Regions from separate parts of the Sinobaca sp. H24 genome, predicted to be linked through region 3. Evidence: a T-box and tRNA genes for the amino acid it is inferred to sense, from the RefSeq annotation. Region 3 holds a T-box; the other regions hold tRNA genes.
What was found. The T-box of region 3 lies ahead of hisS (histidine--tRNA ligase). A T-box ahead of a tRNA ligase gene usually reads a tRNA of that ligase, here a tRNA-His.
Positions count from the first base shown of each region.

Region 1: it has a tRNA-His gene. The T-box ahead of hisS (histidine--tRNA ligase) is inferred to sense a tRNA for this amino acid. The anticodon was not compared.
Region 2: it has a tRNA-His gene. The T-box ahead of hisS (histidine--tRNA ligase) is inferred to sense a tRNA for this amino acid. The anticodon was not compared.

Region 1 covers NZ_JALBWT010000021.1:32,023-41,179, reverse strand. The annotation lists gene MMY81_RS21735 (D-2-hydroxyacid dehydrogenase) at 1-354, shown strand, start outside; gene MMY81_RS21730 (cyclic-di-AMP receptor) at 366-659, shown strand; gene perR (peroxide-responsive transcriptional repressor PerR) at 768-1,205, shown strand; gene MMY81_RS21720 (YgzB family protein) at 1,236-1,592, opposite strand; rRNA gene MMY81_RS21715 (16S ribosomal RNA) at 2,010-3,575, shown strand; rRNA gene MMY81_RS21710 (23S ribosomal RNA) at 3,772-6,709, shown strand; rRNA gene rrf (5S ribosomal RNA) at 6,761-6,877, shown strand; tRNA gene MMY81_RS21700 (tRNA-Asn) at 6,888-6,962, shown strand; tRNA gene MMY81_RS21695 (tRNA-Ser) at 6,965-7,057, shown strand; tRNA gene MMY81_RS21690 (tRNA-Glu) at 7,075-7,149, shown strand; tRNA gene MMY81_RS21685 (tRNA-Val) at 7,155-7,230, shown strand; tRNA gene MMY81_RS21680 (tRNA-Met) at 7,244-7,320, shown strand; tRNA gene MMY81_RS21675 (tRNA-Asp) at 7,325-7,401, shown strand; tRNA gene MMY81_RS21670 (tRNA-Phe) at 7,475-7,550, shown strand; tRNA gene MMY81_RS21665 (tRNA-Thr) at 7,560-7,635, shown strand; tRNA gene MMY81_RS21660 (tRNA-Tyr) at 7,639-7,724, shown strand; tRNA gene MMY81_RS21655 (tRNA-Trp) at 7,741-7,815, shown strand; tRNA gene MMY81_RS21650 (tRNA-His) at 7,828-7,903, shown strand; tRNA gene MMY81_RS21645 (tRNA-Gln) at 7,913-7,987, shown strand; tRNA gene MMY81_RS21640 (tRNA-Gly) at 7,993-8,067, shown strand; tRNA gene MMY81_RS21635 (tRNA-Cys) at 8,113-8,187, shown strand; tRNA gene MMY81_RS21630 (tRNA-Leu) at 8,213-8,302, shown strand; tRNA gene MMY81_RS21625 (tRNA-Leu) at 8,324-8,408, shown strand; gene MMY81_RS21620 (hypothetical protein) at 8,583-8,840, shown strand; gene MMY81_RS21615 (B3/B4 domain-containing protein) at 8,880-9,157, opposite strand, start outside.
Region 2 covers NZ_JALBWT010000016.1:79,492-88,648, reverse strand. The annotation lists gene MMY81_RS19010 (DUF5366 family protein) at 1-468, opposite strand, end outside; gene MMY81_RS19005 (antibiotic biosynthesis monooxygenase family protein) at 523-828, opposite strand; partial or broken gene MMY81_RS19000 (tRNA (cytidine(34)-2'-O)-methyltransferase) at 1,022-1,585, opposite strand; gene MMY81_RS34310 (methylated-DNA--[protein]-cysteine S-methyltransferase) at 1,648-1,851, opposite strand; gene MMY81_RS34305 (hypothetical protein) at 1,903-2,148, opposite strand; partial or broken gene queG (tRNA epoxyqueuosine(34) reductase QueG) at 2,165-3,272, opposite strand; gene MMY81_RS18985 (B3/B4 domain-containing protein) at 3,371-4,066, shown strand; gene MMY81_RS18980 (hypothetical protein) at 4,116-4,382, opposite strand; tRNA gene MMY81_RS18975 (tRNA-Leu) at 4,555-4,635, opposite strand; tRNA gene MMY81_RS18970 (tRNA-Leu) at 4,657-4,746, opposite strand; tRNA gene MMY81_RS18965 (tRNA-Cys) at 4,771-4,845, opposite strand; tRNA gene MMY81_RS18960 (tRNA-Gly) at 4,888-4,962, opposite strand; tRNA gene MMY81_RS18955 (tRNA-Gln) at 4,968-5,042, opposite strand; tRNA gene MMY81_RS18950 (tRNA-His) at 5,052-5,127, opposite strand; tRNA gene MMY81_RS18945 (tRNA-Trp) at 5,140-5,214, opposite strand; tRNA gene MMY81_RS18940 (tRNA-Tyr) at 5,228-5,313, opposite strand; tRNA gene MMY81_RS18935 (tRNA-Thr) at 5,317-5,392, opposite strand; tRNA gene MMY81_RS18930 (tRNA-Phe) at 5,401-5,476, opposite strand; tRNA gene MMY81_RS18925 (tRNA-Asp) at 5,548-5,624, opposite strand; tRNA gene MMY81_RS18920 (tRNA-Met) at 5,629-5,705, opposite strand; tRNA gene MMY81_RS18915 (tRNA-Val) at 5,718-5,793, opposite strand; tRNA gene MMY81_RS18910 (tRNA-Glu) at 5,800-5,874, opposite strand; tRNA gene MMY81_RS18905 (tRNA-Ser) at 5,890-5,982, opposite strand; tRNA gene MMY81_RS18900 (tRNA-Asn) at 5,985-6,059, opposite strand; rRNA gene rrf (5S ribosomal RNA) at 6,070-6,186, opposite strand; rRNA gene MMY81_RS18890 (23S ribosomal RNA) at 6,247-9,157, opposite strand, start outside.
Region 3 covers NZ_JALBWT010000019.1:28,566-37,722, forward strand. The annotation lists gene MMY81_RS20480 (single-stranded-DNA-specific exonuclease C-terminal domain-containing protein) at 1-990, shown strand, start outside; partial or broken gene MMY81_RS20485 (adenine phosphoribosyltransferase) at 980-1,499, shown strand; partial or broken gene MMY81_RS20490 (RelA/SpoT family protein) at 1,765-3,941, shown strand; partial or broken gene dtd (D-aminoacyl-tRNA deacylase) at 3,973-4,420, shown strand; T-box leader at 4,473-4,692, shown strand; partial or broken gene hisS (histidine--tRNA ligase) at 4,774-6,049, shown strand; gene MMY81_RS20505 (OB-fold nucleic acid binding domain-containing protein) at 6,051-6,431, shown strand; partial or broken gene MMY81_RS20510 (amino acid--tRNA ligase-related protein) at 6,464-6,765, shown strand; partial or broken gene MMY81_RS20515 (GAD domain-containing protein) at 7,051-7,208, shown strand; gene MMY81_RS20520 (amino acid--tRNA ligase-related protein) at 7,266-7,871, shown strand; gene MMY81_RS20525 (hypothetical protein) at 7,931-8,248, opposite strand; RNA gene ssrS (6S RNA) at 8,400-8,581, shown strand; gene MMY81_RS20535 (hypothetical protein) at 8,664-9,032, shown strand; gene MMY81_RS20540 (histidine kinase dimerization/phospho-acceptor domain-containing protein) at 9,050-9,157, shown strand, end outside.

The sequences.
Region 1 (9,157 bases), on a different contig from region 3:
CCTCTTACAGATGAAACGGAAAATATAATGGATCGGCATGTATTCGAAGCGATGAAAGAAGAAGCAGTGTTTATAAACATCGGAAGAGGCTCTACTGTTCAGGAAGAAGATCTCATAGATGCTCTTCAAAAGGGAGTCATTCATCATGCAGTTCTCGATGTATTTAATCAAGAACCGCTTGGAGAAAGTCATCCATTCTGGGAAATGGAAAACGTAACCGTTACTCCGCATATCTCGGGTATTTCTTCAGGATATATACCTAGAGCTATGGATATTTTTGAACAAAACCTAAAAGCATTTCTTCGTCACCCGGAATCTATGATTAATGTAGTAGACGTTAAAAAAGGATATTAGGGGGCTGACAGATGAAATTAATGATATGTGTGGTGGATGACTTTTACGTAGATGAGATTGAAAGTCGTACGAAACGGCTGGGCTACCGGATGACAAAGCTTTCGAGCAGCGGGAGTTTTCTTCGAAAAGGCAGCACAACATTTTTATTTGGAATAAAAGAAAATGAAGTAGATGTGCTTACTGAATCACTAAAAAGCATATGTCTTGCCTATGAGAAGAAAAAGGGTAAAAAACAGGAACAGACGCATAGGTTTATCAGTTTTTTAGTGGACGCAGATAATGCTTCTGCACTGGCAGCCTTATAAAACCTTAAAGGGACAATGATTGACAACCAATAGATTATTCGGATAATATTTAATTATAAGAATTATAATTAAAGAATTGTTGTATAAAAGAAAGTGAGGTGCATGACGATGGCTAGCGAACGCCTTCAAGAAGTGGTGCAGTCATTAAAGAGTACAAAGGTCCGCATGACCCCGCAGCGTCATGCTATTTTGGAATTTTTGTATGATTCGATGAGCCATCCGACGGCAGATGATATATATAAGGCGCTCGAAGGGAAATTCCCAAATATGAGTGTTGCTACAGTTTATAATAATCTTCGGGTTTTTAAGGATGTAGGTATAGTAAGAGAATTATCATATGGTGATTCCTCAAGCCGTTTTGACTGTGTAACATCTGATCATTATCATGTTGTCTGTTCAGACTGCGGAAAGATTGTGGATTTTCATTATCCCGGTCTTGATGAGGTGGAATCCCTTGCAGAACATGTTACAGGCTTTCAGATCAATACACACCGTATGGAGATTTACGGCAAATGTCCTGACTGTGCACCAATATCCAGACATTAATCATGCGTAAAAAGCTGACCCGGTCACGGGTCAGCTTTTTGTATGTTTTCTATTATAAACGGAGTCGAATTCTTTTCCTTCCAGCGTCTTATCAAGAGTCAGCGGTTCATCACAGTACATGCATGCGTCGACTCTGCCAAGAATTTTCGTCGTTTTATTGCAGTTGGGGCAGGTTACCTGCACTGTACTCGTAGAAATCATCCCAATCCAAAAGTAGACTACGCTGCTTGAAATAACAAAAATAAAACCCAGTATCATAGCGATTGTCATTATAATAGGAGAAGTTCTGAAAAAGATACCAATGTACATAATAAAAATACCTACAAAAACGAGCGATAAAGCAAATGTTCTAATGCGATTAATTTTATTTGAAGCTTTCAGTGCCATTTTATTACCTCCCGGATATAATGATTATATCATATGAAAGTGCTTGCAAAAACTGTCTTCTCACATGATAATAGAAGATGCGCTTCATAAACGAAAAGAAGATAAATAGAAGCAGATTCTTAAAAAACATTTTTCTATAATAATTTTATCAATAACTATTGACTATCTAATTTAGATAATGGTATATTACACATTGTCGCCAAACGGCTTCCTGCTCTAAAGAAACACAGCAGATTAATTTTATAAATGTCATTGACATTAATTATTGAAAATGGTATCTTATAAAAGTCGCCAAAACACGACGGCAGCAAAAAACAGTGTCCTTTGAAAATGGAATGAAAACAACGCGCGAACAAGAAGTCGCGGCAGACAAGGTCTGCTGCGCAATGTAAGACCAGCAAGAACTAAGCATCAACTTTCATGGAGAGTTTGATCTTGGCTCAGGACGAACGCTGGCGGCGTGCCTAATACATGCAAGTCGAGCGCATGAACCCGGCGGACCTCTTCGGAGGGAAACCGGGGATTGAGCGGCGGACGGGTGAGTAACACGTGGGCAACCTGCCCTTCAGACGGGGATAACTCCGGGAAACCGGAGCTAATACCCGATAATCAAGCGATCTCCTGATCGGCTTGTAAAAGCATGGTCTTCGGACCATGCACTGGAGGATGGGCCCGCGGCGTATTAGCTAGTTGGAGAGGTAATGGCTCCCCAAGGCGACGATACGTAGCCGACCTGAGAGGGTGATCGGCCACACTGGGACTGAGACACGGCCCAGACTCCTACGGGAGGCAGCAGTAGGGAATCATCCGCAATGGACGAAAGTCTGACGGTGCAACGCCGCGTGAGTGATGAAGGTTTTCGGATCGTAAAGCTCTGTTGTGAGGGAAGAACAAGGGCGGTTCTAACAGGGCCGCCCCCTGACGGTACCTCACCAGAAAGCCCCGGCTAACTACGTGCCAGCAGCCGCGGTAATACGTAGGGGGCAAGCGTTGTCCGGAATTATTGGGCGTAAAGCGCGCGCAGGCGGTTCTTAAGTCTGATGTGAAAGCCCACGGCTCAACCGTGGAGGGTCATTGGAAACTGGGAACTGGAATGCAGAAGAGGAGAGTGGAATTCCACGTGTAGCGGTGAAATGCGTAGATATGTGGAGGAACACCAGTGGCGAAGGCGGCTCTCTGGTCTGTTATTGACGCTGAGGCGCGAAAGCGTGGGGAGCAAACAGGATTAGATACCCTGGTAGTCCACGCCGTAAACGATGAGTGCTAGGTGTTAGGGGTTTCGATGCCCTTAGTGCCGAAGCTAACGCATTAAGCACTCCGCCTGGGGAGTACGGCCGCAAGGCTGAAACTCAAAAGAATTGACGGGGGCCCGCACAAGCGGTGGAGCATGTGGTTTAATTCGACGCAACGCGAAGAACCTTACCAGGTCTTGACATCTTTTGCTACTTCTGGAGACAGAAGGTTCCCCTTCGGGGGACAAAATGACAGGTGGTGCATGGTTGTCGTCAGCTCGTGTCGTGAGATGTTGGGTTAAGTCCCGCAACGAGCGCAACCCTTAATCTTAGTTGCCAGCATTCAGTTGGGCACTCTAAGGTGACTGCCGGTGACAAACCGGAGGAAGGTGGGGACGACGTCAAATCATCATGCCCCTTATGACCTGGGCTACACACGTGCTACAATGGATGGTACAGAGGGATGCGAAACCGCGAGGTGGAGCCAATCTCGCAAAGCCATTCTCAGTTCGGATTGCAGGCTGCAACTCGCCTGCATGAAGCCGGAATCGCTAGTAATCGTGGATCAGCATGCCACGGTGAATACGTTCCCGGGCCTTGTACACACCGCCCGTCACACCACGAGAGTTTGCAACACCCGAAGTCGGTGAGGTAACCCTTTGGGAGCCAGCCGCCGAAGGTGGGGCAGATGATTGGGGTGAAGTCGTAACAAGGTATCCCTACCGGAAGGTGGGGATGGATCACCTCCTTTCTACGGAGCTTGATTCGTGGATCGACCCCGGACCACCGGTCCGGAGTGCGCGCAGTTGTTTTCATTCCATTTTGAGAGGATACCCTCTCGCAAGATGAACCCTGGTTCTTTGAAAACTGGATAGCGACAACGAAACAAAAAAGACCAAGCAAGCCCTGCATATGCAGGCGCCAGCTGTTTTTTTTGAAGGAAAAACGGTTAAGTAAGAAAGGGCGCACGGTGGATGCCTTGGCACTAGGAGCCGATGAAGGACGCGACGAACGGCGATACGCCCCGCGGAGCTGTAAGTGAGCTGTGAGGCGGGGATGTCCGAATGGGGGAACCCACTATCGTTAATCCGATAGTATTTCTACCTGAACACATAGGGTAGATAAAGGCAGACCTGGGGAACTGAAACATCTTAGTACCCAGAGGAAGAGAAAGCAAATGCGATTTCCTGAGTAGCGGCGAGCGAAACGGAATCAGCCCAAACCAGGATGCTTGCATCCTGGGGTTGTAGGACACTCCATCGGAGTTATCAAGATCAGCGATAGGCGAAGCGGCCTGGAAAGGCCCGCAGGATACGGTAACAGCCCGGTAGCCGAAATCGCTGATCCTCCGGAGTGGATCCTGAGTACGGCGGGACACGAGAAATCCCGTCGGAATCCGGGAGGACCATCTCCCAAGGCTAAATACTCCCTAGTGACCGATAGTGAACCAGTACCGTGAGGGAAAGGTGAAAAGCACCCCGGAAGGGGAGTGAAACAGATCCTGAAACCGTGTGCCTACAAGTAGTCGAAGCCCGTTTATGGGTGACGGCGTGCCTTTTGTAGAATGAACCGGCGAGTTACGATCGTATGCCAGGTTAAGCCGAAGAGGCGGAGCCGCAGCGAAAGCGAGTCTTCAACGGCGTATTAGTATGCGGTCGTAGACCCGAAACCGGGTGATCTACCCATGTCCAGGGTGAAGGTAGGGTAACACCTACTGGAGGCCCGAACCCACGCAAGTTGAAAATTGCGGGGATGAGGTGTGGGTAGCGGTGAAATGCCAATCGAACTCGGAGATAGCTGGTTCTCCCCGAAATAGCTTTAGGGCTAGCCTCGGATAAGAGTCCTGGAGGTAGAGCACTGATTGGACGAGGGGCCCTTACCGGGTTACCGAATTCAGTCAAACTCCGAATGCCAGAGACTTGTTGTCCGGGAGTCAGACTGCGAGTGCTAAGATCCGTAGTCGAGAGGGAAACAGCCCAGACCACCAGCTAAGGTCCCTAAATCCGCATTAAGTGGAAAAGGATGTGGAGTTGCTTAGACAACTAGGATGTTGGCTTAGAAGCAGCCACCATTGAAAGAGTGCGTAATAGCTCACTAGTCGAGTGACTCTGCGCCGAAAATGTACCGGGGCTAAATGCGGTACCGAAGCTGTGGAGGATCCCCCATCGGGGGATCGTGGTAGGGGAGCGTTCCAGGGGCTGTAAAGCCAGACCGTGAGGACTGGTGGAGCGCCTGGAAGTGAGAATGCCGGTATGAGTAACGAAAAGAAGGGTGAGAATCCCTTCCGTCGAAAACCCAAGGTTTCCTGAGGAAGGTTCGTCCGCTCAGGGTTAGTCGGGTCCTAAGCCGAGGCCGAAAGGCGTAGGCGATGGAAAACAGGTTTAAATTCCTGTACCACCTCCTTTCCATTTGAGCAATGGGGGGACGCAGGAAGGTAGGGCAAGCGTGCTGCTGGATATGCACGTCCAAGCCGTTAGGCCGAAGAGCAGGCAAATCCGCTCTTCATCAAGGCTGAGCGGCGATGGCGAGGGAAATTAAGTACCGAAGTTCCCGATCCTACACTGCCAAGAAAAGCCTCTAGCGAGGAAAAAGGTGCCCGTACCGCAAACCGACACAGGTGGGTGGGATGAGAATTCTAAGACGCGCGGGAGAACTCTCGTTAAGGAACTCGGCAAAATGACCCCGTAACTTCGGGAGAAGGGGTGCTCTTTCGGGTGAATAGCCCAGGAGAGCCGCAGTGAAAAGGCCCAAGCGACTGTTTATCAAAAACACAGGTCTCTGCGAAGCCGCAAGGCGAAGTATAGGGGCTGACACCTGCCCGGTGCTGGAAGGTTAAGAGGAGAGGTTATCCCCTTTGGGGAGAAGCTTTGAATTGAAGCCCCAGTAAACGGCGGCCGTAACTATAACGGTCCTAAGGTAGCGAAATTCCTTGTCGGGTAAGTTCCGACCCGCACGAAAGGTGCAACGACTTGGGCACTGTCTCAACGAGAGACCCGGTGAAATTATATTACCTGTGAAGATGCAGGTTACCCGCGACAGGACGGAAAGACCCCATGGAGCTTTACTGTAGCTTGATATTGGATGGTTGTACTGCTTGTACAGGATAGGTAGGAGCCTTGGAAGCCGGACCGCTAGGTTCGGTGGAGGCATTGGTGGGATACTACCCTGGCTGTACGACTATTCTAACCTCGGTCCGTGATCCGGATCAGGAACAGTGTCAGGTGGGCAGTTTGACTGGGGCGGTCGCCTCCTAAACAGTAACGGAGGCGCCCAAAGGTTCCCTCAGAATGGTTGGAAATCATTCGCAGAGTGCAAAGGCAAAAGGGAGCTTGACTGCGAGACCTACAAGTCGAGCAGAGACGAAAGTCGGGCTTAGTGATCCGGCGGTCCCGTATGGAAGGGCCGTCGCTCAACGGATAAAAGCTACCCTGGGGATAACAGGCTTATCTCCCCCAAGAGTCCACATCGACGGGGAGGTTTGGCACCTCGATGTCGGCTCATCGCATCCTGGGGCTGAAGTAGGTCCCAAGGGTTGGGCTGTTCGCCCATTAAAGCGGTACGCGAGCTGGGTTCAGAACGTCGTGAGACAGTTCGGTCCCTATCCGTCGCGGGCGTTGGAAATTTGAGAGGAGCTGTCCTTAGTACGAGAGGACCGGGATGGACACACCGCTGGTGTACCAGTTGTTCCGCCAGGAGCATCGCTGGGTAGCTACGTGTGGACGGGATAAGTGCTGAAAGCATCTAAGCATGAAGCCCCCCTCGAGATGAGATTTCCCATCACGCAAGTGAGTAAGATCCCTTGGAGATGACAAGGTAGATAGGTTTGAGGTGGACGTGCGGCGACGCATGGAGCTGACAATACTAATCGATCGAGGACTTATCCAACAACTTTTTCCATTCGGATGTCGCTATCCAGTTTTGAAGGAACCAGCCTTGTCCGGTGACGATAGCCAAGAGGTCCCACCCGTTCCCATGCCGAACACGGAAGTTAAGCTCTTGTGCGCTGATGATAATTGGGGGGCGACCCCCTGTGAAAGTAGGACGTTGCCGGGCTTTATATTATTCCACAGTAGCTCAGTGGTAGAGCTATCGGCTGTTAACCGATCGGTCGCAGGTTCGAATCCTGCCTGTGGAGCCAATGGAGAGCTGTCCGAGTGGCCGAAGGAGCACGATTGGAAATCGTGTAGGCGGTGTTAACCCGTCTCGAGGGTTCGAATCCCTCGCTCTCCGCCATTACATAATAGCTTTTAGGCCCGTTGGTCAAGTGGTTAAGACACCGCCCTTTCACGGCGGTATCACGGGTTCGAATCCCGTACGGGTCACCAATAATGGAGGATTAGCTCAGCTGGGAGAGCACCTGCCTTACAAGCAGGGGGTCGGCAGTTCGATCCTGTCATCCTCCACCATTATTTACAACATCGCGGGGTAGAGCAGCCTGGTAGCTCGTCGGGCTCATAACCCGGAGGTCGGAGGTTCAAATCCTCCCCCCGCAACCAAAATGGTCCGGTAGTTCAGTTGGTTAGAATGCCTGCCTGTCACGCAGGAGGTCGCGGGTTCGAGTCCCGTCCGGACCGCCATTTTATTTTTAAAGAAGTAGTTGTATTTTTCTATTGATACAGTATAAACTGTTCATAGAGAAAATATATGTATGGCTCGATAGCTCAGTCGGTAGAGCAGTGGACTGAAAATCCACGTGTCGGCGGTTCGATTCCGTCTCGAGCCACCACTTTTTTATGCCGGTCTAGCTCAATTGGTAGAGCAACTGACTTGTAATCAGTAGGTTGAGGGTTCAAGTCCTTTGGCCGGCACCATGTGGAGGGGTAGCGAAGTTGGCCAAACGCGGCAGACTGTAAATCTGCTCCCTCTGGGTTCGGCGGTTCGAGTCCGTCCCCCTCCACCATTTTTTATTCATATATAGGGGTATAGTTTAACGGCTAGAACGGCGGTCTCCAAAACCGCAGATGTGGGTTCGATTCCTACTACCCCTGCCAATATTAATTATGGCGGTTGTGGCGAAGTGGTTAACGCACCGGATTGTGGTTCCGGCATTCGTGGGTTCGATTCCCATCAGCCGCCCCATTTTTGTATTGGGCTATGGCCAAGCGGTAAGGCATCGGACTTTGACTCCGTGATGCGCTGGTTCGAATCCAGCTAGCCCAGCCATTTATGCGGAAATAGCTCAGTGGTAGAGCACCACCTTGCCAAGGTGGGGGTCGCGGGTTCGAATCCCGTTTTCCGCTCCATTTTTTAACGCGAGTCCCACACATAAAAGACCGCATTTCATAAATGGCGGCATAGCCAAGTGGTAAGGCAGGGGTCTGCAAAACCCCTATTCCCCGGTTCAAATCCGGGTGTCGCCTCCATACATCATTTTTACCTTTATAACCTGCCGGGGTGGTGGAATTGGCAGACACACAGGACTTAAAATCCTGCGGAGGGTGTACCTCCGTGCCGGTTCGAGTCCGGCCCTCGGCACCAACTTCATTAATTCATTGATATGGCGGTGTGGCGGAATTGGCAGACGCGCACGACTCAAAATCGTGTTCTTAACAGAGTGCCGGTTCGATCCCGGCCACCGCTACCATTCATTTAATAGCAGCTCAACAGCTCCCACTGCCGGGAGCTGTTTTTTATATTTTTGAGTGGAAATAATACAAAATCCTGGGCTGTTTCATGATATACTTAGAGAAATCACATATATTCATAATAGTAAGAATTTTCTAATTAATTTCCTTTTACATAAAAAGGGGGAATGCATATGAAGCCGGTCAAATCAAAAACGTCCATAAAGACAAGAGATCTGCATAAAGACCTGCATATTAACTATACACTGACACATACGATTCATTCGACAGTATTTATAACGTTTTTTTTCGAACAGAACGATAAAGAAGACTTTAAAACGATTATTTTAGAGCGGCTTCCCTCGAATTACCGGGCTTATATCGAAGGTAATATTAGAAACTGGTTCACGATTCCTGAAGAGATAAATGTGTATATTCATCATCGATATTAATAATAAAAACACACCCAGGAATGGATGTGTTTTTATTGTTTAGGTTGTTTTCTGAAAGGAGAAAACCGTCTGTTCATCATCTAAGATGGCGACGTCAGCTTCTCCACTGTGAATTTGATGAAACATTTTGGCAGAAGCTGCTAAAAGCTTTTCCGCCTCTTTTTTTGAAAGAGAAGGGGGAAGATAAAATAATTGAAGTGCCTCTGTAGTTTCCGTTGTTGTTTTTGTCCGGTTGGAATCGACAATCGGGCTTCCAAAGGCTCCAATATCGTCGGAAGAAACGATCTTATCTTTAAATGTATTGGTTCTTCCATTTA
Region 2 (9,157 bases), on a different contig from region 3:
TAGAAACAACACCCCGATTAAACCCGAAGCTGAAATGAAATCTTTTGTCCGAAATAAAAAATACGTAAAATAAACAATGGCTGCTGTCAAAAAAAGACCGCCAAGCGCCGCTGCAGAAGAAACAAGCAGAAGCGAAATCAGTCCGGCCCCCAGATAAATCCAGCTGCCTCCCCTGATTTTCTGCAGGGCCTCCCCCTCCTGATCTTTGGAAAAAAACAGCAGGGAGAGCTCCAGAATGGTTCCGGCTATCAGCTTAAACGCAGCGAACAGCATAAAATAAAAAAGCATGCAGAACAGCAGAATACTTATTTTGATACCTGCTTCAGACATAACTTCCATCATGCCCTGATATAATCCAATATCCTGAAGAAAGCTGCTTACCTGACGCTCTGTATACACAGCGAAAGACAGACTGAAAAGCAGAATGGCGAATAATGGAAAATGACTTGTTAAATATGTATTTTTCATAGCAGTGCAACCTTTTCTTTTAAAAAGCCCGCAGCAGAGCTGCAGGCTTTTATATTATAAATGATGAACGACTTCAAATTCTTTTAATTCGCTTCCAGAAGCCGGGCTCTTCTCTTTGGATTCCCGCTTTTCTTTATGAGCGTTCTTAAACTGGTCGCTGTGAAGCCAGTTCTGGTAAGCTTCTTTAGATTCCCACTTCGTGAATACGACAAGCGGCGCATCTTCTTTTTCCTGTTCTAAAAACATGAAATCCAGGCAGCCTTCCACCTCTTTCATATTTCCAGCGCTTTTTCCAAATCGTTCTTTCATTTGGCCGCGCGCAGGTGCCGGCACATTTAATTCGTTCATTACTACATACATAATTTAATGCCTCCTGTTTTTTCGAATGATTCTGTATTCATTATACCAACTTAAAGACCTGTAATCCAGATACCATTTCACACACTGGTATCAGTAGGTTATACTATTAGCATAGACTGATACATAGAAAGGACGATGAAGATGAAACTTCTGCTGCTGCTTGGCATCTGTGTCATGTTTCTAGCTTCTATTTTCACTGCCGGCGTTGACGAAAAGGCGCACAAAAAGTAAAATGATAACGTATCTTATAAAACCACAGGCTCTTTAGAAGAGCCTGTGGTTTTATGTGAGCTGCTGGAAATTCTCGCTGGCGCAGAACTTCATAAATAATAATGGCCGCTGTGTTAGATAGATTCAGGGGAACGAATCAAATCATTCTGCGGTATTTTCAGGCATTGATCCGCATAGCGGTCGATAAGTTCCTGAGGTATACCTTTTGTCTCTTTTCCAAATACAAAAAAGAGGTCTTCTTCTCTGCTGCTGTAATCAATAGAGGAATAAGTTCTGCTTCCTACGGTTTCTATAAAATAGAATATGCCGTCCGGAAAGGTCTCAGCCAGTTCCTCAAAGAATCATAATAATGGATCTTAACGTCCGGCCAGTAATCGCAGCCCGCTCTCTTCAGCATTTTATCCTCTGTTGAAAATCCAAGCGGCCGGATCAGATGAAGATGTGTACCGGTTCCTGCGCACGTTCTCGCTATGTTTCCGGTGTTAGCCGGGATTTCCGGCTGGTACAATACGATATGGTTGCTCATTGCATGTTTCCTTTCTGTAACGCTCTACCTGACTTTCCGTTCTTGAGCTGTCTGTTCTTTTTCTATTTCCAGGAGATAGGTTTTTTATCAAGTCCCCCGCCGTATCCGACGAGCGCTCCATTGCTTCCTATTATACGATGACAGGGTATCATAATAGGAATAGGATTTTTATTGTTGGCATTCCCGACTGCCCTGACAGCTTTTTCTGAACCGGCAGCAGCAGCAATTTCTTTATACGAAGCTGTTTTTTCCGTAAGGAACTTCAATAAGCGCTTTCCAGACCGCCTGTTGAAAAGACGTTCCTTCCAAGTCATACGCTACATCGAAATCTGTACGTGTCCTTCAAAATATTCTCTGAGCTGCTGGATTTCTTCTTTAAAAACAGACGCGTTTTCTTCTAATTCAATATCGGTGCCTTTGTATCTCACAGCCCAGACCTTAAAGGACGGTACGGATTCTGCGGTGCCTGCAAATTTAATAGACATCAGCCCTTTGCGGGAAGAAAATAGGGTAAGTGGACCGATAGGGCTTGTCACTTCTGTATAATACAGTATATTTGTCATTCAAGCATCCCCTTTTCTATTTCACTGGAAGACCAAGAGCCGTTTCCAGCTCCGCCAGAACCTCGGACTCCTGTTCAAGCATATAAGCTTCTTCCAATCCTACAATTGCTTCATGGGTGCCAATTTGTCCCAGAGTCCATGCACAGGACGAGCGGATCACTGGTCTTGGATCATTTTTAATTAATTCATTAAGTTCCGGCACAGCAGATTCCTCTTAAAGTTTCCTAATGCACATAACGGCGTTACGTTGGATCGGCTTTTTGCCTCTCCATGAACCAGCGATGGAACCAAATCGTTCTTTAAATTCTTTATTGCTCATATGCAGAAGGGAATTTAAATTAGGCTTAACCGTTTCCGGATCCGGTTCGAATTCTTTTTGGTGTGAAAGTCCACCCCTTTGTTTTTTTGGACATACCTGCTGGCAGGTGTCACACCCGTATATACGGTTACCGATTTTTTTGCGGTATCTTTCCGGCAGCATATTTTTGTCTGCGTTAAAAAACGCAATGCATTTATTGGCATCAAGCTGTCCTCCCTGGATCAGGGCATCTGTCGGACAGGCATCGACGCATATATTGCACGATCCGCATTGATCAGTCAACGGAACATCCGGCTCGATGGCAAGCGTAGTGAGCATTTCACCCAGGTACACATAGGAACCAAACTCCGGGGTAATAACTGCACAGTTTTTTAGCACTCCAGCCGATACCTGCTCTTTCAGCTACCGCTCTGTCTGAGAGCTCTCCTGTGTCCACCATGGACCGGCACTGTGCCTGTGGATCTAATTCTTTCACGTACTCTTCCAGCTTGCTGAGGCGCTTACGTAATACGTTATGATAGTCTTCTCCCCAGGAAGCACGACAGAATATACCCCGCCTGTCTCCTTTTATACTTTTGGGTGCATTTTTTAATTTAGACGGATAGGCAAGAGCAATAGAAATGATCGTTCTTCCCTCTTCCATAAGCAGCGAGGGATGGGTTCTTTTTTCTATATCTTTTTCTTCAAATCCAGACTGATACTGAAGCTGCTGCTGCGTAATCAGTCTATCTTTTAACGTTAGAAATGGATCGGCGGAAGCGAATCCAACCTTATCAATACCGATCTCTTTGGCGTAGGATATGATTTTTCTTTCAGCGTTTCTTCAGGCAATCGCCGTCTCCCCTTTTTCTTCATTCCATACTATAGTAAACTCATTTTATTAAGAGACAAAGGAGTTTTTATATGATTAAACAAATCCTGCTCGATAAATCTTTACTCGATACAGCTCCCGGACTAAAAATTGGAGTGATTCACTATAAGGATATCATAGTTGGGGACTCCCCTAAAATGATTAAAGGCCGGCTGCAGTTTTATCAGGAAACCATGCATACGGAACTGCAGGAGCTGCCTCTGACAGAAAAAGAAGGTATTTTAGAATGGAGGAAAATTTTCAAGGCGATTGGCACCGATCCTTCCAGATACCGCCCTTCCCATGAATCACTGGCACGAACAGTGAAAAAAACCGGAGCTCTTTCTTTTGTTCATTCTGCCGTTGATTTAAACAACTTTTTTTCCATCCAGTATATGCTTCCTGTTGGAATTTACGATGCTTCTGCATTACATGGAACCGTAACGATAAAAGTCGGCGGGGAAAGCGATACATATGAAGGACTAAATGGAAGAGACAATAATTTTGAAGGAAAAATTGTTTCTGCTGATGATAAAGGAGCATTTGGAAGCCCTATTGTTGATTCCCACCGGACAAAAACAACAATAGAAAGTAAAGAAGCACTCCAGCTTTTCTATCTTCCTCCCTCTCTTCCAAAAGAAGAAGCGGTAAAGCTTTTGGCAGCCTCCTCAAAAATGTTTCATCAAATACACAGTGGAGAAGCTTCCACTATCATTCTAGATGCAGAACAGCCGGCTTTCTCTTTTTAAAAACGATATACACAACAAAACACATCCATCTCTGGGTGTGTTTTATTGTTTAATATTTGTGATGAATATGCAGGTTGATTTCCTCAGCAATTTCAAACCACTTTCTCATATTCTCTTCAATGTAAGTCTGGTGATTTGCAGGAAGACGTTCTAAAATAATCGTTTTAAAATCTTCAATCTCATTCTGTTCGAAAAAAAATGTCACAAATACCGTCGAATGAATAGTATGTGTTAACGTATAGTTAATGTGGAGGTCTTCATGCAGATCTTTTGTTTTTATAGATGTTTTTGATTTAACTGGTTTTATAGGTTTCATATGCATTCCCCCTTTTTATGTAAAAGGAAATTATTTAGAAAATTCTTACTATTATGAATATATATGATTTCTTTATTATATCATGAAATCATCTAGTATTTTGCATTATTTCCACCAACAGAAAAAAAAACAGCTCCCGGCAGCGGGACCTGTTTACGTATAATTAAATGAGTGGTAGCGGTGGCCGGGATCGAACCGGCACTCTGGAACACGATTTTGAGTCGTGCGCGTCTGCCAATTCCGCCACACCGCCAAGTCAGTAAATTAATGAAGTTGGTGCCGAGGGCCGGACTCGAACCGGCACGGAGGTACACCCTCCGCAGGATTTTAAGTCCTGTGTGTCTGCCAATTCCACCACCCCGGCAGGTTTAAAAGGAAAAATGATGTATGGAGGCGACACCCGGATTTGAACCGGGGAATAGGGGTTTTGCAGACCCCTGCCTTACCACTTGGCTATGCCGCCATTTATGAAATGCGGTCTTTTATGTGTGACTCGCGTTAAAAATGGAGCGGAAAACGGGATTCGAACCCGCGACCCCCACCTTGGCAAGGTGGTGCTCTACCACTGAGCTATTTCCGCATAAATGGCTGGGCTAGCTGGATTCGAACCAGCGCATCACGGAGTCAAAGTCCGATGCCTTACCGCTTGGCCATAGCCCAACATAAAAATGGGGCGGCTGATGGGAATCGAACCCACGAATGCCGGAACCACAATCCGGTGCGTTAACCACTTCGCCACAACCGCCATAATTAATATTGGCAGGGGTAGTAGGAATCGAACCCACATCTGCGGTTTTGGAGACCGCCGTTCTAGCCGTTAAACTATACCCCTATATGAATAAAAATGGTGGAGGGGGACGGACTCGAACCGCCGAACCCAGAGGGAGCAGATTTACAGTCTGCCGCGTTTGGCCAACTTCGCTACCCCTCCACATGGTGCCGGCCAAAGGACTTGAACCCTCAACCTACTGATTACAAGTCAGTTGCTCTACCAATTGAGCTAGACCGGCAAAAAAAGTGGTGGCTCGAGACGGAATCGAACCGCCGACACGTGGATTTTCAGTCCACTGCTCTACCGACTGAGCTATCGAGCCATGCTTATATTTTCTCTATGAACAGTTTATACTGTCACTAGAAAAATACAACTACTTCTTTAAAAATAAAATGGCGGTCCGGACGGGACTCGAACCCGCGACCTCCTGCGTGACAGGCAGGCATTCTAACCAACTGAACTACCGGACCATTTTGGTTGCGGGGGGAGGATTTGAACCTCCGACCTCCGGGTTATGAGCCCGACGAGCTACCAGGCTGCTCTACCCCGCGATGTATAAAAAATGGTGGAGGATGACAGGATCGAACTGCCGACCCCCTGCTTGTAAGGCAGGTGCTCTCCCAGCTGAGCTAATCCTCCATTATTTGGTGACCCGTACGGGATTCGAACCCGTGATACCGCCGTGAAAGGGCGGTGTCTTAACCACTTGACCAACGGGCCTAAAACTATATGTAATGGCGGAGAGCGAGGGATTCGAACCCTCGAGACGGGTTAACACCGCCTACACGATTTCCAATCGTGCTCCTTCGGCCACTCGGACAGCTCTCCATTGGCTCCACAGGCAGGATTCGAACCTGCGACCGATCGGTTAACAGCCGATAGCTCTACCACTGAGCTACTGTGGAATATTATAAAGCCCGGCAACGTCCTACTTTCACAGGGGGTCGCCCCCCAATTATCATCGGCGCACAAGAGCTTAACTTCCGTGTTCGGCATGGGAACGGGTGGGACCTCTTGGCCGTTGTCACCGGACAACATCGGAACCGGTGGTTCCTTCAAAACTGGATAGCGACATCCGAATGGAAAAAGTGTTTGGATAAGTCCTCGATCGATTAGTATCTGTCAGCTGCATGCGTCGCCGCACGTCCACCTCAGACCTATCTACCTTGTCATCTCCAAGGGATCTTACTCACTTGCGTGATGGGAAATCTCATCTCGAGGGGGGCTTCATGCTTAGATGCTTTCAGCACTTATCCCGTCCACACGTAGCTACCCAGCGATGCTCCTGGCGGAACAACTGGTACACCAGCGGTGTGTCCATCCCGGTCCTCTCGTACTAAGGACAGCTCCTCTCAAATTTCCAACGCCCGCGACGGATAGGGACCGAACTGTCTCACGACGTTCTGAACCCAGCTCGCGTACCGCTTTAATGGGCGAACAGCCCAACCCTTGGGACCTACTTCAGCCCCAGGATGCGATGAGCCGACATCGAGGTGCCAAACCTCCCCGTCGATGTGGACTCTTGGGGGAGATAAGCCTGTTATCCCCAGGGTAGCTTTTATCCGTTGAGCGACGGCCCTTCCATACGGGACCGCCGGATCACTAAGCCCGACTTTCGTCTCTGCTCGACTTGTAGGTCTCGCAGTCAAGCTCCCTTTTGCCTTTGCACTCTGCGAATGATTTCCAACCATTCTGAGGGAACCTTTGGGCGCCTCCGTTACTGTTTAGGAGGCGACCGCCCCAGTCAAACTGCCCACCTGACACTGTCCTGATCCGGATCACGGACCGAGGTTAGAATAGTCGTACAGCCAGGGTAGTATCCCACCAACGCCTCCACCGAACCTAGCGGTCCGGTTTCCAAGGCTCCTACCTATCCTGTACAAGCAGTACAACCATCCAATATCAAGCTACAGTAAAGCTCCATGGGGTCTTTCCGTCCTGTCGCGGGTAACCTGCATCTTCACAGGTAATATAATTTCACCGGGTCTCTCGTTGAGACAGTGCCCAAGTCGTTGCACCTTTCGTGCGGGTCGGAACTTACCCGACAAGGAATTTCGCTACCTTAGGACCGTTATAGTTACGGCCGCCGTTTACTGGGGCTTCAATTCAAAGCTTCTCCCCGAAGGGGATAACCTCTCCTCTTAACCTTCCAGCACCGGGCAGGTGTCAGCCCCTATACTTCGCCTTGCGGCTTCGCAGAGACCTGTGTTTTTGATAAACAGTCGCTTGGGCCTTTTCACTGCGGCTCTCCTGGGCTATTCACCCGAAAGAGCACCCCTTCTCCCGAAGTTACGGGGTCATTTTGCCGAGTTCCTTAACGAGAGTTCTCCCGCGCGTCTTAGAATTCTCATCCCACCCACCTGTGTCGGTTTGCGGTACGGGCACCTTTTTCCTCGCTAGAGGCTTTTCTTGGCAGTGTAGGATCGGGAACTTCGGTACTTAATTTCCCTCGCCATCGCCGCTCAGCCTTGATGAAGAGCGGATTTGCCTGCTCTTCGGCCTAACGGCTTGGACGTGCATATCCAGCAGCACGCTTGCCCTACCTTCCTGCGTCCCCCCATTGCTCAAATGGAAAGGAGGTGGTACAGGAATTTAAACCTGTTTTCCATCGCCTACGCCTTTCGGCCTCGGCTTAGGACCCGACTAACCCTGAGCGGACGAACCTTCCTCAGGAAACCTTGGGTTTTCGACGGAAGGGATTCTCACCCTTCTTTTCGTTACTCATACCGGCATTCTCACTTCCAGGCGCTCCACCAGTCCTCACGGTCTGGCTTTACGGCCCCTGGAACGCTCCCCTACCACGATCCCCCAGGGGGATCCTCCACAGCTTCGGTACCGCATTTAGCCCCGGTACATTTTCGGCGCAGAGTCACTCGACTAGTGAGCTATTACGCACTCTTTCAATGGTGGCTGCTTCTAAGCCAACATCCTAGTTGTCTAAGCAACTCCACATCCTTTTCCACTTAATGCGGATTTAGGGACCTTAGCTGGTGGTCTGGGCTGTTTCCCTCTCGACTACGGATCTTAGCACTCGCAGTCTGACTCCCGGACAACAAGTCTCTGGCATTCGGAGTTTGACTGAATTCGGTAACCCGGGAAGGGCCCCTCGTCCAATCAGTGCTCTACCTCCAGGACTCTAATCCGAGGCTAGCCCTAAAGCTATTTCGGGGAGAACCAGCTATCTCCGAGTTCGATTGGCATTTCACCGCTACCCACACCTCATCCCCGCAATTTTCAACTTGCGTGGGTTCGGGCCTCCAGTAGGTGTTACCCTACCTTCACCCTGGACATGGGTAGATCACCCGGTTTCGGGTCTACGACCGCATACTAATACGCCGTTGAAGACTCGCTTTCGCTGCGGCTCCGCCTCTTCGGCTTAACCTGGCATACGATCGTAACTCGCCGGTTCATTCTACAAAAGGCACGCCGTCACCCATAAACGGGCTTCGACTACTTGTAGGCACACGGTTTCAGGATCTGTTTCACTCCCCTTCCGGGGTGCTTTTCACCTTTCCCTCACGGTACTGGTTCACTATCGGTCACTAGGGAGTATTTAGCCTTGGGAGATGGTCCTCCCGGATTCCGACGGGATTTCTCGTGTCCCGCCGTACTCAGGATCCACTCCGGAGGATCAGCGATTTCGGCTACCGGGCTGTTACCGTATCCTGCGGGCCTTTCCAGGCCGCTTCGCCTATCGCTGATCTTGATAACTCCGATGGAGTGTCCTACAACCCCAGGATGCAAGCATCCTGGTTTGGGCTGATTCCGTTTCGCTCGCCGCTACTCAGGAAATCGCATTTGCTTTCTCTTCCTCTGGGTACTAAGATGTTTCAGTTCCCCAGGTCTGCCTTTATCTACCCTATGTGTTCAGGTAGAAATACTATCGGATTAACGATAGTGGGTTCCCCCATTCGGACATCCCCGCCTCACAGCTCACTTACAGCTCCGCGGGGCGTATCGCCGTTCGTCGCGTCCTTCATCGGCTCCTAGTGCCAAGGCATCC
Region 3 (9,157 bases):
CTTTCTGATATTACAGTGGCCGCGCTGGAAGATTTAAGTACGCTCGCCCCGTTTGGTATGGCAAACCCAAAGCCTGTGTTTCTGCTTGAAGATGTCGAAATTACGGCCTTCAAAAAAATCGGCAGCGACAAAACCCATTTAAAGCTTTCGCTTGAACAGGAGGGAAACCGGCTTGATGGGATTGCTTTCCAGAAAGGACATTTAGCTGATCAGATGACCGTAACAGCAAATGCTTCTTTCATAGGACAGCTGACCATTAACGAATGGAACAATTTCCGCAAACCGCAGCTGATGATGCATGATATGGCGATTACGACGTGCCAGATTCACGACAAGCGCCAGCAAAAAGGACTAAAGCAGATGATTAAAGCTCTTCCTTCCGGCACAGCGGCTGTTGTCTTTCAGGACAAAACCAGAGCGTTGATAGAAGATGACCTGCCGGATGGCTGCACATTGTATATGGCCCGTGAGCTGGGCGAACCGATTGAAGAGAAGTATACGGCTTTTATTGATATCCCAACCTCTATTGATGAATTAAACCAGGCGCTTCACCTCTGCCGCCGGACAGAGCATATGTATGCCTGTTTTTTCACAGAAGAAGAAGCCTATTTTCAACATGGCGGCACAAGAGAGCATTTTAAATGGTTTTACTCCTTTTTGAATAAATACCCGTCGTTTAACCTGGAAACGCTCAAACAAAAGTTAATTCAGCAGAAAGGCTGGAAGGGCGAAGATATTGATTTTATGGCGCAGGTATTCACAGAACTTGGATTTATCAGACTGGACGGCAGCATGGTGGAATTTCTAGGATCCAGCGAAAAGAAGCCGTTAACCGAATCGGCTGCGTATAGAAGGCGGGAACAGCTGAAGCAAATGGAGCAGGATCTGCTTTTTTCAACGTATAAACAGTTGAAAGACCGGCTGCTTGGCGAGCTGCTTCTGGAGAAACAAGACAATGAATTAAGAGAGAAGGTCAATCATGGATTATAAAAAATATATTACAGTTGTTGAGGATTATCCGAAAGAAGGCATTCGTTTTAAAGATATAACAACCTTGATGCAAAACGGCCCGGCATACAAGCAGGCAATTAACGAAATGAAAGAATTCGCGAAAGACAAAAACATAGATGTGATTGTCGGTCCGGAAGCAAGGGGATTTGTAGTAGGCTGTCCGATCGCCTACGCAATGGAAATCGGCTTTGCGCCTGTGCGGAAAAAAGGAAAACTCCCCCGGGAAACAGTAGATATGGATTACGGTCTGGAATACGGAGAGGACCAGCTTTCTATGCACCTGGACTCGAAAACCGGGTCAGCGTGTGCTGATTACAGATGACCTTCTTGCTACAGGAGGCACTATTCATGCGACTGTAAAGCTGGTAGAAGAGCTTGGCGGAATAGTTGCCGGCCTGGCTTTTCTGATTGAACTGGATTACCTGGACGGCCGCGGTAAGCTGGCTGAACTGGGAGAATACGATATTTTCTCCTTGGTAACTTTTTAACGGGTAAAAATAAACATTTTATAAAAAGTGCTCCATAAATGGAGTGCTTTTTTTATTTATTGAATAAAGTAGTGCAAACAAGGGCATGATAGAGTTATACTTAATAGATTAGACCCAAATTTGCATGAAGAGCTTTTTTTAGAAAAGACCAGACTTTTTGAGTTAAATTAGAATAAGTCTAAAAACTTTACAGAAAAGCAATTCTTACAGATAATATAGAAAATAGAAAAAACACGTTATGTAGAAAGGTGTGCAGGGTGATTCCATGACCATCGATGAAGTGTTGGAAAAAGCTCGACATTATTTATCCGAAAACCATGTCTCTTTTTTAGAAAAGGCGTATAAATATGCAGAAGAAGCTCACAAAGATCAGTACAGAAAGTCTGGAGAGCCATATATTCTCCACCCATTCAAGTAGCAGGAATACTAGTAGACCTTGAAATGGACCCCAATACAGTTGCGGGTGCTTTTTTGCATGATGTGGTCGAAGATACAGAAGTAACCGTGGAAGACATTTCAGAGGCATTTAACGAAGAAGTAGCGATGCTTGTAGATGGTGTAACCAAATTAAAAAAAATTAAATATAAATCAAAAGAAGAGCAGCAGGCGGAGAACCACCGGAAAATGGTTGTTGCGATGGCGAAGGATATTCGGGTTATCCTGATTAAGCTGGCAGACCGTCTGCACAATATGAGAACGTTAAAGCATCTGCCGCCTGATAAACAGCGCCGGATTTCCAATGAAACCCTGGAAATATTCGCACCGCTTGCCCACCGTCTTGGTATTTCAAAGATCAAGTGGGAGCTTGAGGACACTGCTCTGCGTTACTTGGATCCGCAGCAGTACTATACCGGATTGTTAATCTTATGAAGCAGAAACGTGCGGAGCGCGAGCAGTATATTGAAGAAGTAATCGGGGACATTAATCACAACCTTGATGATTTAAACATTAAAGCAGAAATGTATGGACGTCCCAAACATATATACAGCATTTACCGGAAAATGGTGAAACAGAAAAAGCAGTTTAACGAAATCTATGATCTGCTCGCCGTACGGATTATTGTGAAGAGTATCCGGGACTGTTACGCCGTGCTTGGTATTATTCACACATGCTGGAAGCCGATGCCGGGACGGTTTAAAGACTATATTGCTATGCCAAAAGCAAATATGTACCAGTCTCTTCATACAACTGTTATTGGTCCGAAAGGAGAGCCGCTTGAGGTACAGATCCGTTCCACGGACATGCACCGCGTAGCAGAATTTGGTGTAGCGGCCCACTGGGCTTACAAAGAAGGCAAAAGCGTATCCGGCAAGCAGACGTTTGAGGACAAGTTAACATGGTTCCGCGAAATTATTGAATGGCAGAATGATGCCGATGATGCTCAGGACTTTATGGAATCCTTAAAAATGGATTTGTTCTCGGATATGGTGTTTGTATTCAGCCCGAAAGGGGACGTCATAGAGCTTCCGAGAGGCTCGGTGCCCATTGACTTTGCCTACCGCATTCATACGGAAATCGGAAACCGGACGATCGGAGCGAAAGTAAATGGTAAGATGGTGCCGCTCGATTACCAGCTTGATACAGGCGACATAGTAGAGATGCTTACATCCAAGCATTCTTACGGCCCAAGTCAGGACTGGCTGAAGCTGACCCAGAGCTCTCATGCTAAAAACAAAATTAAGCAGTTTTATAAAAAAGAACGAAGAGAAGAAAACGTACAAAAAGGCAAAGAGCTTGTTGAAAAAGAATTAAAGTCTCAGGATTATGATCCAAAACAGGTTCTGACCGAAGAGAATAAAAGCGAAGCCGCTGATAAGTTCAGCTTCAGCGGAGAAGAAGATATGTTTGCGGCTGTCGGCTACAATGGAGTCAGCCCAAAGCAGATCGTAACGAGACTGACAGATAAAATCCGTCACCAGAATGAACAGGATGAAAAGCAGTCGGTAGCCGAAGCGGTAAAAACCATTAATACGAATCATCCTGTGAAGAAAACAAATGGGGGAGTTCGTGTTAAAGGGTCGATAACCTGCTCATCCGGTTATCCAAGTGCTGCAGTCCTGTACCGGGTGACGACATTGTAGGTTTTATTACAAAAGGACGAGGCGTATCCATTCACCGCAGGGACTGTGCAAACGTAGATAATGACGAAGCACGCCCACGCCTGCTCGAAGTAGAATGGGAAGGCTCTGTTGAAACGAACAAGAACTACAATGTAGATATAGAAATCATCGGCTACGACAGACGCGGCCTTTAAATGAAGTTCTTCACTGTGTTACAGAAGCAAAAACAAATATTAACGCTGTCAGCGGCCGCAGTGATAAAAACAAAATGGCGTTCATCGATATGAGCATTTCTATTCACAATATCGGTCATTTACAGAAGGTAGTAGAAAAAATAAAAAAACTGCCGGATATTTATACGGTGCAGCGCGTTATGCATTAATACCGGTTTGAAGAAAGGGCATATTCGAGCGATGAAAGTTATTCAGCGTGTATCAGAAGGAGCCTGTACCATCGATGGAGAGATGTCCGGCTCTATAGCAGAAGGTTTGGTTGTATTAGCAGGATTCACCCATGGCGATACGAAAAGGGAAGTAGAATGGATGGCTGAAAAAATAGTCAACCTTCGTATTTTGAAAATGAACAAGGGAAATTTGATAAATCTTTGCTCGATATTTCGGGCGGGGTGCTGTCTATTTCGCAGTTTACATTGTATGGGGATGCTCAAAAAGGCAGACGGCCAAGCTTTACAGAAGCGGCCCGGCCGGAGGATGCTGAACCGCTTTATCATTTGTTTAATGAGAACTCCGCAGTAAAAACATCACAGTAGCAGAGGGGAGATTTGGTGCGGATATGCAGGTGTCGCTGACGAACAGCGGCCCGGTGACCCTTACGCTGGAATCCCCTGAACCAAAGGAATAAAGCCATTTTTATATTGACACAAAAGGTAATTATTCGTATGATGGAGTTCGATAGAAAACCAATGATGGAGAAAAGTATGTAGAGATAAACGAGGACAGAGAAGAGATGCCGTGCTGGAAGCATTTCTGCTCGTTTTTTACAGAAAGACACTCCTTAGGTGCTGCTTTGAAACCTAGAGAAGTAAAAGCAGCCGTACACAGGCGTTAACTGTAAAGCGAGAGCTGTAAAGCTCTAACCAGGGTGGTACCACGGGAATAAATCCCGTCCCTCATATTTTTGAGGGGCGGGTTTTTTGTGTTTTTTTATAAACCTGTAACAGAGTACAGACCAACTATTTTTAAAGGAGTGGGGAAATGGCAGTTCAAATACCTAGAGGAACCCAGGATATACTTCCGGGATATCAGAGAAGTGGCAGTATGTAGAAAAAAGAATGCACGATCTATGCCGGGCGTTTAATTACTCGGAAATCCGTACTCCTATTTTTGAACAGACGGAATTATTCCAGCGGAGCGTAGGGGACACAACAGATATTGTCCAAAAGAAATGTATACGTTTGAAGACAAAGGCGGACGCAGCCTGACACTCCGCCCGGAAGGAACAGCTTCGGTTGCCCGTTCTTATGTAGAAAATAAACGCTTTGGACTGCCGGATCAGCCGGATAAACTTTATTATATCGGTCCAATGTTCCGCTATGAGCGCCCGCAGTCAGGACGGATGCGTCAGTTTGTCCAATTTGGTGTGGAAGCGATAGGAAGTGATGATCCATCGATTGATGCAGAAGTGATTGCACTTGCGATGGAGCTGTACTCGTCCCTTGGGTTAAAAGGATTGAAGCTGGTTATCAACAGCCTGGGAGATAAGGAAAGCCGTGAGAATCACAAGCAGGCGCTCATCAGCCACTTTAAGCCAAGCATCGGTGAATTCTGCAGTGACTGCCAGCAGCGTCTGGAAAAAAATCCACTTCGTATTCTCGACTGTAAAAAAGACAAAGACCATCCGCTAATGGCAACTGCTCCATCTATCCTGGATTATCTGAATGAAGACAGCCGCCGTTATTTTGAAAAAGTGCAGGCTTTTCTAAGCCAGATGGATATTTCATACGAAATTGATCCGGGACTGGTCAGAGGGCTGGATTATTATAATAACACCGCTTTTGAGATCATGATTGAAGGCGAAGGGTTTGGCGCCATTACGACCTTGACGGGGGGCGGTCGTTACAATGGCTTAACGGAAGAGCTGGGAGGCCCTGAAGCACCAGGCATCGGCTTTGCTCTTAGTATTGAAAGACTGCTGATGGCTCTTTCCGCCCAGAATGTAGACCTTCCTGTCGAAAAAGGACTGGACTGTTACGTTGTAACAATGGGGGAAAATGCGGAAACTGAAGCAGTATCTATTCTCTGGTCACTTCGCAAAAAAGGCCTTAGCGTGGAGAAAGATTATATGCAGAAAAAAGTAAAAGCGCAGTTTAAAGCAGCAGATCGAATGAATGCGGCATATACTGTTGTTATCGGTGACGATGAACTGCAGAGTGGAGAAGTCAGTATTAAAAAAATGAGCGACGGCAGCCAGGAAAAAACAGCCATTGCCGATCTGGCTGACTATTTAACTGATAAAATAGGGAGAGAATAATATGGGAAAAAGAACGCACTATGCAGGAGATATTACTGAATCACTTATTGGAGAAAAAGTACGCCTGAAAGGCTGGGCCCAGACGAGAAAGGACCTTGGTCAGGTTATTTTTATTGACCTTCGCGACCGCAGCGGTATCGTGCAGATTGTAGCCAATCCGGAAATTTCCGCCGATGCATTGGAAACAGCAGACAGTGTGCGCAGCGAATATGTGCTGGAAATCTACGGTACAGTCGTGCAAAGAGACGAGGAGACTTACAACGAGAAGATTCCTACCGGTACGGTGGAAATCCGGGTGGAGCAGATTGATATTTTGAATACATCAAAGCCGCTTCCTTTTCAAATCGACAGCAATCAGGAAATTTCGAAGATGTACGCCTGAAATACCGCTATCTTGATCTGAGAAGAGAAGAAATGCGCGAAACGATTAAGCTGCGCAACCGAGTAACAAAGATCATCCGCGATTATATGAACGATAATGAATTTATTGATATTGAAACGCCGATGCTGACAAAAAGCACACCGGAAGGCGCGCGGGACTACCTGGTGCCAAGCCGTGTGCATAAAGGGGAGTTTATGCCCTTCCGCAGTCTCCGCAATTATTTAAACAGCTTCTGATGGTATCCGGCTTTGAAAGATATTATCAAATTGTACGCTGTTTCAGAGATGAAGACCTGAGAGCGGACCGCCAGCCGGAATTACCCAGCTGGACATAGAAGCCTCGTTTCTGGAAACAGAAGAGTTTCTTCCTATGATTGAAGAACTGATGAAGAAAAACCGTAAAAGAAGTTCTCGGTAAAAGACGTTGAGACACCTTTTCCAAGAATGACATATGAAGACGCAATGAACCGTTATGGTTCCGATAAGCCGGATACGAGATTCGGTCTGGAACTTACAGAGCTCTCCCATATTGTAGGCAACAGCGATTTTAAAGTGTTCGCCCAGGCGGTTAAAAACGGCGGCATTGTCAAAGGCCTGAATGTAAAAGGGCTGCTCCGAAAATGTCCCGTAAGGAAATCGACGAGCTGGCCGATTTTGCAGCGATTTACGGTGCAAAGGGTCTGGCATGGCTTCGTGTAGAAGAAGATATGCTCGCGGTCCAATTGCGAAATTCTTTACAGAAGAAGAAACGGAGCAAATTAAATCGGCAATGGATGCAGAACCGGGAGATCTGCTTTTCTTCGGCGCCGATAAAAAAGAAGTTGTTTACGCCACGATGGGTGCGCTTCGTCTGAAATTCGGAAAAGATTTCGATATGATCGATGAGTCTAAATACAACTTCCTTTGGGTAACGGAATTTCCGCTTGTAGAATACGATGACAACGCAAAGCGTTATACGGCGATGCACCATCCGTTTACCAGTCCTCTTAAAGAAGATGCCCATAAGCTTGAATCCGCTCCGGAAGACGTAAGGGCGGAAGCATACGATATCGTCCTGAACGGTTATGAAATCGGCGGGGGTTCCCAGCGTATTTACAACAAAGATATGCAGCAGAGTATGTTTAAAGCACTCGGTTTCAGTGAAGAAGAAGCCCAGGAACAGTTTGGTTTCCTGCTTGATGCATTTGAGTACGGTACGCCTCCGCACGGAGGAATTGCTCTGGGACTGGATCGTTTCGTTATGATTCTTGCAGGCCGCGATAACCTGCGCGATACGATTGCCTTCCCAAAAACAGCCAGTGCAAGCGATCCGTTAACAGGTGCACCGGGAGCTGTGAGCGAACAGCAGTTAAAGGAACTGCATCTTAAGCTTGCCATTGCGAAAAAAGAAGAAAAACAAAATAATTTTATCTCGACTAAAAAAGGTTGCGATTATCATTAATTGATAATCGCAACCTTTTATTTATAATGAAGCATTTTCTGGAAACATCTCTAAGGCGGTTAAAGGTGATCAAGTGTATGAAACGCACTGATAAATTCTTCCGGTGATGAATGGATATGAAAAGTACGGATGCCAAACACCGTATGAATATATAAAAAACCAATCTGTTCTTCAGACCAACGATAGGAAAGATCAAAGATGTCCTCCAGGTAATATACATGATGCTCACTTTCAATTCTGTCTTCATACAAATGGAGAGAAGACACATGTTTTACCCGTTTTTTTTCAAGCCATTCGATTTTCTGTTCAATGAATACGGTATCCTGCTCTGCCAGCGGCTGCTGTGTATCGTTTTCCTGAACGGAGGAATAGGTCAATATGTTCTGCTCCCTTCTTTGTCAAAAGTCTTTTATAAAGAGTAACATAAAGAGCCCCGGAAGTTTAGTCATAACAAATTCTCTTTCTAATATACTGGTTAAGTATCTTGACCATTTGAAATCATCGTGCTATGATAATAACACAATTTGAAGAGTCCTGAGGTGTACGTAGAACACTGTTCGTTTTGAGCCAACACTTATACATCGGGAGCCTGACGTTTTCATCGAAAGTGCATGCCTCTGCGAAGTGGAAGCACGGACGATGAAGCAGGGCACCCACCTGCGAGAGCAGGCTTCAAAACAAAGTTAGTTTAACGGCACTACGGGACTCTTCCTTATTAACTACTACAAATGCTTACTCCGAAGGCTGTTACTTCGGAGTTTTTTATATGGATTGTTTATTACTTAATAGATAGTGGGGAAAACATATGCGGACACTGCGGTCAAAATTATTAGTTTTTTTGTAGCCATTACGAGTATCCCACTGCTGGTAATAGGCTTTGTTTCGTATGAAACTCAAAAGTCGGATTTATCAGATCGAATTGAACAAACGTTAATTTCCTTTTCCGCCAATTTGTCTGTCTCCGTGGAAGGAATGATACAAGAGCGCCTATCTGATCTGGAGCAGTTGGCGACAAACCCTGTTATACGAAATCCACAGGCAACGGAAGCAGAACTGCAGGCTGAATTTACCCGCTTTGTCGAATCACAGGACATGTACCATGGCATAGTATTCACGAACAATGAAGGGATGATTGCCATTCTACAGAAGACAATGCGGTAGGCAGGGATGTAAATGATTTGGATTGGTATGAAGAAGCCAAAAATGGAGAACTCTATCTTTCCGATTTATTTATGTCCAAAGTACTTGAACGACCTATATTGGCGATGTCAGCGGGAGTAAGGGAC